DNA from 3 places in the Kitasatospora sp. LaBMicrA B282 genome. Region 2 is predicted to be linked to each of the others. Evidence: riboswitches for the same ligand, from Rfam matches in the RefSeq annotation. Region 2 holds a riboswitch; each other region holds the start of a gene.
The links. Region 2 has a riboswitch for cobalamin ahead of ACQRUO_RS01910 (CbtB domain-containing protein). Riboswitches for the same ligand answer to the same signal wherever they lie in the genome.
Positions count from the first base shown of each region.

Region 1: linked by a shared signal. The riboswitch ahead of ACQRUO_RS09535 (HoxN/HupN/NixA family nickel/cobalt transporter) and the one ahead of ACQRUO_RS01910 (CbtB domain-containing protein) in region 2 are both predicted to bind cobalamin.
Region 3: linked by a shared signal. The riboswitch ahead of ACQRUO_RS14735 (ribonucleoside-diphosphate reductase subunit alpha) and the one ahead of ACQRUO_RS01910 (CbtB domain-containing protein) in region 2 are both predicted to bind cobalamin.

Region 1 covers NZ_JBNQTI010000023.1:35,409-38,671, reverse strand. Annotated here, with positions in the region: gene ACQRUO_RS09550 (MBL fold metallo-hydrolase) at 1-41, shown strand, start outside; gene ACQRUO_RS09545 (LacI family DNA-binding transcriptional regulator) at 26-1,060, shown strand; gene ACQRUO_RS09540 (ArsR/SmtB family transcription factor) at 1,163-1,528, opposite strand; cobalamin riboswitch at 1,639-1,875, shown strand; gene ACQRUO_RS09535 (HoxN/HupN/NixA family nickel/cobalt transporter) at 1,913-3,034, shown strand; gene ACQRUO_RS09530 (APC family permease) at 3,060-3,263, opposite strand, start outside.
Region 2 covers NZ_JBNQTI010000004.1:3,515-6,777, reverse strand. Annotated here, with positions in the region: gene ACQRUO_RS01920 (short-chain fatty acyl-CoA regulator family protein) at 1-900, shown strand, start outside; gene ACQRUO_RS01915 (adenosylcobinamide amidohydrolase) at 897-1,676, shown strand; cobalamin riboswitch at 1,740-1,861, shown strand; gene ACQRUO_RS01910 (CbtB domain-containing protein) at 1,902-2,120, shown strand; gene ACQRUO_RS01905 (CbtA family protein) at 2,148-3,020, shown strand; gene ACQRUO_RS01900 ((2Fe-2S)-binding protein) at 3,017-3,263, shown strand, end outside.
Region 3 covers NZ_JBNQTI010000043.1:1,559-4,821, forward strand. Annotated here, with positions in the region: gene ACQRUO_RS14735 (ribonucleoside-diphosphate reductase subunit alpha) at 1-2,061, opposite strand, end outside; cobalamin riboswitch at 2,223-2,352, opposite strand; gene ACQRUO_RS14740 (glycosyltransferase family 39 protein) at 2,496-3,263, opposite strand, start outside.

The sequences.
Region 1 (3,263 bases), on a different contig from region 2:
GCCGCGCGGAAGGGCACGGGGCACCGTGGGCGTCACGCTGAGCGAGGTCGCGCGGCACGCCGGGGTGTCGCCGGCGACGGCGTCGCGGGCGCTGAACGGCTCGGCCCGGGCGGTGGGCCAGGAGCTGGCGGACCGGGTGCGGGCCAGCGCCGCGGAGCTCGGGTACCTGCCGAACGCGGCCGCCCAGGCGCTGGCCCGGTCGACCACGGCGCACGTCGGCCTGCTGCTGCCCGACATCGGCGACCCGGCCGGTGCGGCGATCGCCCGCGGGGTGTCCGGCGCGGCCGCCGCCGCCGGACTGCTGCCGCTGCTGGTGGAGACCGACGGCGACCCGGACGCCCAACTGCGCGGCATCCTGGCGTTGCGCGGCCAGCGGGTGCGGGCCGTCGTGCTGGCCGGGTCCGCGTTCACCGACCCGGCCGCGGCCCGCGCGATCGACGCGGCGCTGGCCGCCTACCGGGCCGACGGGGGCCGGGTCGCGGGCATCACCGAGCAGGGGGCGGAGCACGCCTGCGTGCTGCCGGAGAGCGAGGCCGGCGCTGCCGCGCTGGCCCGCACGATGGCGGGTCTCGGGCACCGCCGGTTCGCGGTGATCGCCGGCCCGCGCCGGTACCGGGTGTCGGCGGACCGGCTGGCGGGGGTGCGCTCGGCGCTGACGGAGGCGGGGATCGGGCTGGGACCGCAGGACGTCCGGCACGCCGAGCCGACCAGGGCCGGCGGTCGGCGGGCGATCGCCGACCTGCTGGACGGCCGGCCGGTCGAGCGGTGGCCGAGCTGCGTGCTGGCCCTCGCCGACCTCTGTGCGACGGGGGTGCTGGCGGAACTGCGTGAGCGCGGGGTGCCGGTGCCGGGGCGGATCTCGGTGGCGGGGTTCGAGGACCTGCCGTCGGCCGCCGACCTGGTGCCCGCGCTGACCACGGTGCGGCTGCCGCTGGAGCAGTTGGGGAGCGAGGCGGTCCGGCTGGCCCTGGCCGACCCGCCGCCGGGGGTCGCCCCGGCCCGGTTGCGGCTGCCGGCCCGGGTGGTGCTGCGGGCCAGCACCGGCGCCCCGCCGCGCTGAGCGGGCCTTGGGCCACCGAGGGCCCGCTCAGTGCACCTCGGGTCACCGAGGCGGGCAACCACACGCTGAGCGGGCCTCAGCCCACCTGGCCGGGCACTCTGCTCACTCCGTGTGCGGCAGCGCGGGGATCGGGTCGAGCAGGGCGGCCACCGCCGGGTCGGCCAGCCGGTAGCGCACCACCCGCCCGTCCTTGGCCGCCGTCACGGTGCCCGAGGTGCGCAGGATGCGCAGCGTCTGGGAGACCGCGGTCTCGCTGATGCCGGTGGCGATCGCCAGGTCCGAGACGGCGATCGGCCCGGCCCGGTGCACCGCCAGCAGCACCGCGAGCCGCCCGGGCTCGGCGAGCAGGGCGAAGCGGGCGGCCCAACTGCGCACGTCGCTCGGGTCGCCGATGCCGGCGACGGCCGCGCAGACCGTGTGCTCGTCGATGGGGCGCCGGTGCGCGCGCTCCTCCGGTACCAGGTGCATGGCCCCATCTTCGCCTCGGGCGCCACTGCTGTCCAAAACCCGCCGGCCCCGGCTGTGACCTGCGACACCTGCGTACCTGCGCAGGCTTGTGGTGATCACCGCCCGGGCCCTACGGTGTCCCCCGCCGTGGTGCTCGGGAAGACCGGTGCGCTGGGTCGGACGCGTTGGACGCGTTCGACGCAGGAGTCCGGAGCGGCCCTCGCCACTGTGATCAGGAAGTCCGAACCGCCACACCCACCGCCCCGCGCGGTGGGCGGCCACTGGGCGCCGCGTGCGCCTGGGAAGGCCGGGCACGTTCGGACGTTCGACCTGTCAGCCAGGAGACCGGCCACGGCACCGCATGACGAGTAACTGTCCACGAGGTGCTGGAGAGGCTGTCCCAGGATGACCCTGCCCGAAACCGCTGTGCTGAAGTCCCCCGCGAGTACCACCGCCACGTCGTTGCGGTGGGAGAGGAAGGACTGGATACGCACCGGCGGCCTGATCGCGGTCATCGCCGCGATGCACATCGTCGCCTTCGGCGTCCTGATCACCATGGTCGCCCCGCACCACTACGCCGTCGGCACCCAGGTGTTCGGCCTCGGACTCGGCGTCACCACCTACACCCTGGGCATGCGGCACGCCTTCGACGCCGACCACATCGCGGCGATCGACAACACCACCCGCAAGCTGATGGCGGACGGCAAGCGACCGGTCTCGGTCGGCTTCTGGTTCGCCCTCGGCCACTCCACCATCGTCTGCCTGCTGGCCGGCCTGGTCGCCGCCGGTGCGCACATCGCCACCACGCTGACCAGCGACACCTCCAGCACCAAGCAGCTGCTGGGCGTGGTGTCCACCAGCGTCTCCGGTGGCTTCCTGTACCTGATCGCCGCGCTCAACCTGGTGTCGCTGGCCGGGATCTACCGGGTCTTCAAGGACATGCGGGCCGGCCAGTTCGACGAGCACGAGCTGGAGAAGCACCTGGACAACCGCGGCTTCCTGAACCGCATCCTCGGCCGGCTGACCAAGTCCATCACCCGCCCCGGCCAGATGTTCCCGATCGGGCTGCTGTTCGGCCTCGGCTTCGACACCGCCACCGAGGTGGTGCTGCTGGCCATGGCCGGCTCCGGCGCCGCGGCGGGCCTGCCCTGGTACGCGATCCTCTGCCTGCCGCTGCTGTTCGCCTCCGGGATGAGCCTGTTCGACACCCTCGACGGCACCTTCATGAACTTCGCCTACCACTGGGCGTTCTCCAACCCGACCCGCAAGGTCTACTACAACCTCACCATCACCGGGCTCTCGATCGCCGTCGCCTTCCTGATCGGCACCATCGAGCTCATCGGCGTGCTGCACGACCAGCTGGACCTCAGCGACCCGGTGACCAACTGGATCTCCGGCATCGACCTGAACAACGTCGGGTTCGTCATCGTCGGCCTGTTCGTGGTGGTCTGGGCCTGCGCGCTGGCGTACTGGCGGCTGGCGAAGGTGGAGCAGCGCTGGCCCAAGCGCGACGCCGCCGACGCTTGACGGTGCCCCGCTCGGGCGGGTGCAGCTAGCGCGGGACCTCGATCCGGAACCGCAGCCGGCAGATCACCGCGTCGGTGTGCTGGCGGATCGCCCGGTCCAGGATCACCCCGCGCTGGTTCTGCAGCAGCCGCTGCCAGGGGTGCGGCAGGTGCATCTCGGGGATCAGCACCACCAGCCGGTCGTGCTCCTTGGCCGCGGCCAGCTCCTGCAGGTGGTCCACGATCGGCCG
Region 2 (3,263 bases):
CTGGCCGACCGGCTGACCGACCGGCACGGCGTCCGGCTCGCCGCTACGGACGGCGACGGCGACGGCGACGGTGAACGGCTGCACCGCTTCGACGCGGAGACGCGGGTGCTGCGCCTGTCGCCACGCCTGCGGCCGGGGCAGCAGGCCTTCCGGATGGCCACCCAGCTGGCCTACCTGGAGCATGACCGGTTGCTCTCCGAACTCGCCGCCCAGGACAGCCCGGACGGTTCGTCCGCCTGGTCGCTGACCCGGATCGGCCTGGCCAACTACTTCGCCGCCGCCCTGGTGCTGCCCTACGGCGCCTTCCACGCCGCGGCGGAGGCCTCCCGCTACGACATCGAGCACCTGGCCGACCACTTCGGCGTCGGCTACGAGACCGTCTGCCACCGCCTGAGCACCCTGCAACGCCCCAGGCTGCGCGGCGTGCCGTTCTCCTTCGTCCGGGTCGACCGGGCCGGCAACGTCTCCAAGCGGCAGTCCGCCACCGGCTTCCACTTCTCCCGCACCGGCGGCACCTGCCCGCTGTGGAACGTCTACGAGGCCTTCGCCTCGCCCGGGCGGGTGCACGTCCAGGTGGCGGCGATGCCCGACGGGCAGCGCTACCTGTGGGCCGCGCGGGCGGTGACCCGCTCGCCGGGCGGGTGGGGCCGGCCCGGGAAGACCTTCGCGATCGGCCTGGGCTGCGAACTGCGGCACGCCGGGCGGCTGGTGTACTCCGCGGGCCTCGACCTCGCCGACGAGTCCGCCGCGACCCCGATCGGTCTGGGCTGCAAGGTCTGCGAACGGCCGAGCTGCCCGCAGCGCTCCGCGCCGCCGCTCGGCCGCCCGCTGGTGATCGACGAGCGGGCGAGCAGCTTCGTCCCGTACCCGGTGCACGAGGACCCCCGGGGGCGCGGGTGACCGCCGCGGAGACGTACCGGCCGGTGGTGGCAAGGGCCGCCCGGTGGGAGGACGAGGCGTGCCGGCACCTGCTGGTCTGGCGGGCCGGGCCGGGCTGGCGGATGGTCAGCAGCGCGGTCCTCGGCGGCGGGATCGGTGAGCGCGGCTGGGTGCTCAACGCCCAGGTGCGCCCGGGCTACGGGCGGATGGACCCGGCGGAGCACCTGGCCGAGCTGGCGGCCGCGCAGGGGCTGACCGGGCCGGGGGTCGGACTGATGACGGCGGCCCAGGTGGACGACGGCACCTGGGCCGAGGACGGCGGCGTCACCGCGGTGGTGACCACCGGCATCGGCGTACCGGCCTGGGCGGCCGAGCCCGCCGCACCGGCGCTCGTCCCGGCGGGCCGGTACGTGCCCGGGACCATCAACATCCTGGCCGTGGTCCCCGCCGCGGTCGCCGACGCGGGCCTGGTCAACCTGCTCGCCACTGCCACCGAGGCCAAGGTGCAGGCGCTGCTCGACGCCGGTTACGACTGCTCCGGGACCCCGTCGGACGCGGTCTGCGTGGCCGTGCGGACGGCCGGACCGGGCGGGGAGGTCGACCCGTTCGGCGGTCCGCGCTCCACCTGGGGCGCGCGGCTGGCCCGCGCCGTGCACGCGGCGGTGCTGGCCGGGGCGGAACGGGACCGGGCCCGCCGGGCGGCGGGACCGCCGCGGGACCATGCCGCCGTGCGGTCCACGTGCTGCCACGCGGACGTCCTCGGGCCGCCCGGCGCCCGGTCGTGCGGACACGAGTGATCTTCCTCGCACCGGGCTGCCGAAGGGCGCCGGGCGATTGACGGCCCCTCACCGCGCCCCTACCCTCGAGGGCGTAGTGATGGCGTAAGGAAGCTGGTGGAACTCCAGCACGGTCGCGCCACTGTGAGCGGGACGCCCCCGGGCGGTTCGCGAGTCAGATACGACGCCATCACGGTCCGCCCCATCGAACAGCGGGACGCACGATCCCCTGAAGGAGGCTCAACCGTGAGCACCAGTATGCCCGGGCCCAGTGCCCTGCCCGTTCCGGTCGTGGTCCCGGCGACCAAGGCGGCTGCCTGGCTGGTCGTCACCGCGCTGATCGCGCTGGCCGTCTACTACTTCATCGGCGTCGACCAGGGTGCCTACTCCGTGTTCGGCAAGGACATGCACATCCACGAGTTCGTGCACGACTCCCGCCACTTCCTCGGCTTCCCCTGCCACTGACGACCGGAAGCTGCGAAACACACCACCATGGAGAAGAGAATCATCCTGCGCGGCGTCATCGCCGGCGCAGTGGCCGGCCTGCTCGCCTTCGTCTTCGCCCGGATCTTCGCCGAGCCGCAGATCCAGGCCGCGATCGACTACGAGAGCGGGCGGGACGCGGCGCAGGGCGCCCTCGACAAGGCCGCCGGCCTGCCCATGGACATGGGCGGTCCGGACATCTTCAGCCGCACCATCCAGGCCAACATCGGCATCGGCGTCGGCATGGTGCTCTTCGGCACCGCGATGGGCGCGCTCTTCGCCGTCGCCTACGCCATCTGCCTGGGCCGCACCGGCAGGATCCGCCCGCGCGGGCTCGCCATGCTGGTGGCGCTGGGTGGCTTCCTCGGCGTCTACTTCGTGCCGTTCATCAAGTACCCGGCCAACCCGCCGTCGATCGGCCACCCCGACACCATCCGCGACCGCGGCAACCTCTACCTGGCCATGGTGGTCTGCTCGTTGGTCTTCCTGGTGCTCGCGGTCTGGCTCGGCAAGCGCCTGCAGGGCCGGTTCGGCAACTGGAACGCGACCCTGATCGCCGTCGGCAGCTACGTCGTGGCGATCGGGATCGTCATGGCGGTCCTGCCGTCGCTCGGTGAACTGTCCGACAATGTCCAGGAGTTCGGCCACCACGCGACCGAGACGCCGCTGCCGCTGACCGATCCCCAGGGCGCCATCGTGTACCCGGGCTTCCCGGCGGACACCCTGTTCACCTTCCGCTTCCTCTCGGTGGCCGCCCAGTTGGTGCTCTGGTCCACCCTCGGCCTGGTCTTCGGACCGATGGCCGAGCGACTGCTCAACCCCCGTGGCGCCGCTGCGACGGCGCCGGTGTCGGCCGGTCCCGAGCCGGTCGCCGCGGCATGACGCAGACCACGCCCGGGGCCGCGACCGCGCAGCGCGTCGCGGCCCTCGGGCCGTTCTTCGCTGTCGAGACCCACGGGAGCACCGAACCGGTCGATCCGTGGCGGCCGCTGGCCGAACTCCGGGACGATCCAGCGGTGTTGCGCGAGCGGATCGCCGGCGTCCGGGGCTACCTGGCGGCGACCGGCAGGCAGGCTCCCGAAGCGGTCGAGGAGCGGGTGGCCGCCTCGGTCACCCACCTCGGGC
Region 3 (3,263 bases), on a different contig from region 2:
CCAACCCAGCTCCTGCACCGAGCCGTTGGCGTCGCGCAGCGCGTCCCGGGTCTGCTGGTCCCAGACGCCCAGCTCCTTCAGCTCGCGCACCAGGTACGGGTTGACCTGGAGGAACTCGCCGGAGAGCGTCTCGCGCTTGAACAGGTTGGAGACCTGCGGCTCGATGCACTCGTACACGCCGGCGATCGAGGCGATGGTGGCGGTCGGCGCGATCGCCAGCAGCAGCGAGTTGCGCAGGCCGGTGCGGGCGATCCGGGCGCGCAGCGCGTCCCAACGCTCGGTCCACTGCGGGGCGGCGTCGGCGAAGTGGTCGACGTGCAGCTGGCCGCGGGCGGCGCGGGTCTCGGCGTAGGCCGGGTGCTGTCCGAACTGCTCGGCCAGCTCGCTGGAGCGCTCGTAGGCGGTCAGCATGATCCGCTCGGCGATCAGCGTGGAGAGCCGTGCGGCCTCGGCCGAGTCGAAGTCGAGGTTGAGCTTGAAGAAGACGTCCTGCAGGCCCATCACGCCCAGACCCACCGGCCGCCAACGGGAGTTGGAGGTGCCGGCCTCGACGGTCGGGTAGAAGTTGATGTCCACCACCCGGTCCAGGAAGGTGACGGCGGTGCGCACGGTGGCGTCCAGCCGCTCCCAGTCCATGGCGTTCAGCAGGTCCTCGGCGCTGGCACCTGCGGCCACGTGGGCGCCCAGGTTGACCGAGCCCAGGTTGCAGACCGCGGTCTCCGAGTCGTCGGTGACCTCCAGGATCTCGGTGCACAGGTTCGAGGAGTGCACCGTGCGGCCCGGCAGCGCGGTCTGGTTGGCGGCCCGGTTGGCGGCGTCCTTGAAGGTCATCCAGCCGTTGCCGGTCTGCGCCAGGGTGCGCATCATCCGGGCGTACAGGGTCTGCGCCGGGATGGTGCGCACGGCCTTGCCGGCCGCCTCGGCCTTCAGGTAGGCCTCGTCGAACTCCGCGCCCCACAGGTCGACCAGCTCGGGCACGTCGGCCGGGGAGAAGAGCGACCAGTCGGCGTTGGCGTTCACCCGGCGCATGAACTCGTCCGGGATCCAGTGCGCCAGGTTGAGGTTGTGGGTCCGGCGGGCCTCCTCGCCGGTGTTGTCCCGCAGCTCCAGGAACTCCTCGATGTCCGCGTGCCAGGTCTCCAGGTAGACGCAGGCCGCGCCCTTGCGCCGGCCGCCCTGGTTGACCGCGGCGACCGAGGAGTCCAGGGTGCGCAGGAACGGCACGATGCCGTTGGACTTGCCGTTGGTGCCGCGGATCAGGCTGCCGCGCGAGCGGATCCGGGAGTAGGACAGGCCGATGCCGCCGGCGTGCTTGGAGAGCCGGGCGATCTGCGCGTACCGGCTGTAGATCGAGTCCAGGTTGTCCAGCGGCGAGTCCAGCAGGTAGCAGCTGGACATCTGCGGGTGCCGGGTGCCGGAGTTGAACAGGGTCGGCGAGGAGGTCAGGTACTCCAGCCGGCTCATCAGCCGGTACAGCTCGGCCACCTCGGCCACCGACTGCTCGGTGTCGCCGACCGCCAGGCCGCAGGCCACCCGGAGCAGGAAGTGCTGCGGCTTCTCGACCACCTTGCGGGTGATCGGGTGGCGCAGCAGGTAGCGGGACTGCACGGTGCGCAGGCCGAAGTACTCGAACCGGTCGTCGCCCTGCTCGTCGAGCAGTGCGTTCAGCGCGGCGCCGTGCTTGGCCACGAAGGCGGCGGTGCCGTCGCCGATCAGGCCCTCGGCGTGGCCGACCGCGATCGAGGCGGTGAAGAGGGTGGCACCCTGGCTGTCCGCCTCGTCCCAGATCTCCCGGGCCAGCAGGCGGGCGGCCAGCTTCGAGTACTGCGGGTCCTCGGCGATCATCGAAGCGGCGGCGTCCACGGCCAGCCCGCGCAGCTCGGCGAAGTCCGAGCCGGCGTGGCGGCCGCGCAGCGCGGCGGCGGCGACGTGGCCGGGGTCCACCTGCGGGAGGTCGGTGCTGCAATCGGTGAGCAGCCGGAGCAGCGCGGTCCCGGGGTCGGACGGGGCGGCAGCGGCGGAACCCTGGGAGGGCAGGGCAACTGAGGCAGCGACGGTCAAGGCGCTCTCTCCTGTGGCGGCGTCGGACGGGGTGCGTCCCGGGTTTCGCGCGCGGCAGGGGAGAGCGGCCCGACGGGGGGGTCCCGACGCGCCTCTCATCACCCTGGCCTGCCCGCGCGGCCCGGACGGTACTGCAGTGCTTGGCAGGCCTCTGCGGGGAAGCCGGTGGCACGCCGTCGGCAGGTACTCGGACTCCGCGGGCGCCGTTGGGCGACACCGCTCACCGTTGCGGGGCAGTCCCGGACTTGCACCGGGTTCCCCTGCTTCGACAGCGAGGACGAGCATACATGTTGTGGTGGCCCCACCGAGGCACCCCATATGTAGTGTCGCGACCAAGGAGAAGGTGAACACCGGGTGACGTCGAAACGCTACCGGGAGTGCCAGCGAAGACCGGCGGCAGGGGTGTGGGAGGCAGCGCCTGGTGGCGCCCGGGATCAGCTGCTGCCCGGCGCCATCTGGACGTTGTGGTCGCCCAGGTCGTCCGCGACCGAGGCCCGGCGGGAGGGGTGGACCCGGGTCAGCAGGACCAGTCGGACCCACGGCAGGGCCTCGGTCCGGGTGGCCTGGAACTGGCTGCGGAGCACCTCGGCGGTCTGCGGCGAGAGTGCGGCCAGCGGGTCGGCGCCGGGGTCGGTGGACACCAGCCAGATCCGGTTGGTGTTGGCCGCGCAGGCGTCGGGGTCGTCGCACTCCTGGGCGGAGTAGAGGCCGGTCTCGGCGGCCGACTTCTGCAGCAGGATATCCTTCGGCACGGTCCTGACGTGGCGCAGCTCGTAGGCCATCGACATCCGCTCCTGCAGGACCCCGCTGTAGACGATCCCGTCGCCGGGCTGCTGGTCGTGCAGCACGATCGCGGTGAGCCGGTCGTAGTCCGGCTCGCCCACCAGGTCCTGGTGGGTCGCCCGGATCCCGGGCCAGGCCGTCCAGCCGAGCCCGGCCACCGCGGCCGCCACCAGTACCCAGCCGAGCAGCCGGCGCGGCAGCGCGGGGCGGGCCCCGCGGGTGAGCGGCCCGGCGACGCGGCAGACCGCCGCGGCGGCCAGCAGCGCCCAGGCCGGCAGCGTGAAGAGCAGGTAGCGGTTGAGGAAGAGGTGCAGCCAGCTCGCGGTGGCGAAGGTGACCAGGGGCGGCAGCAGCGCCCAGGCCGCGAGCAGGGCGGCGTGCCGGCGGGCCGCCAGCAGCCCCAGCAGACCCACGGCCAG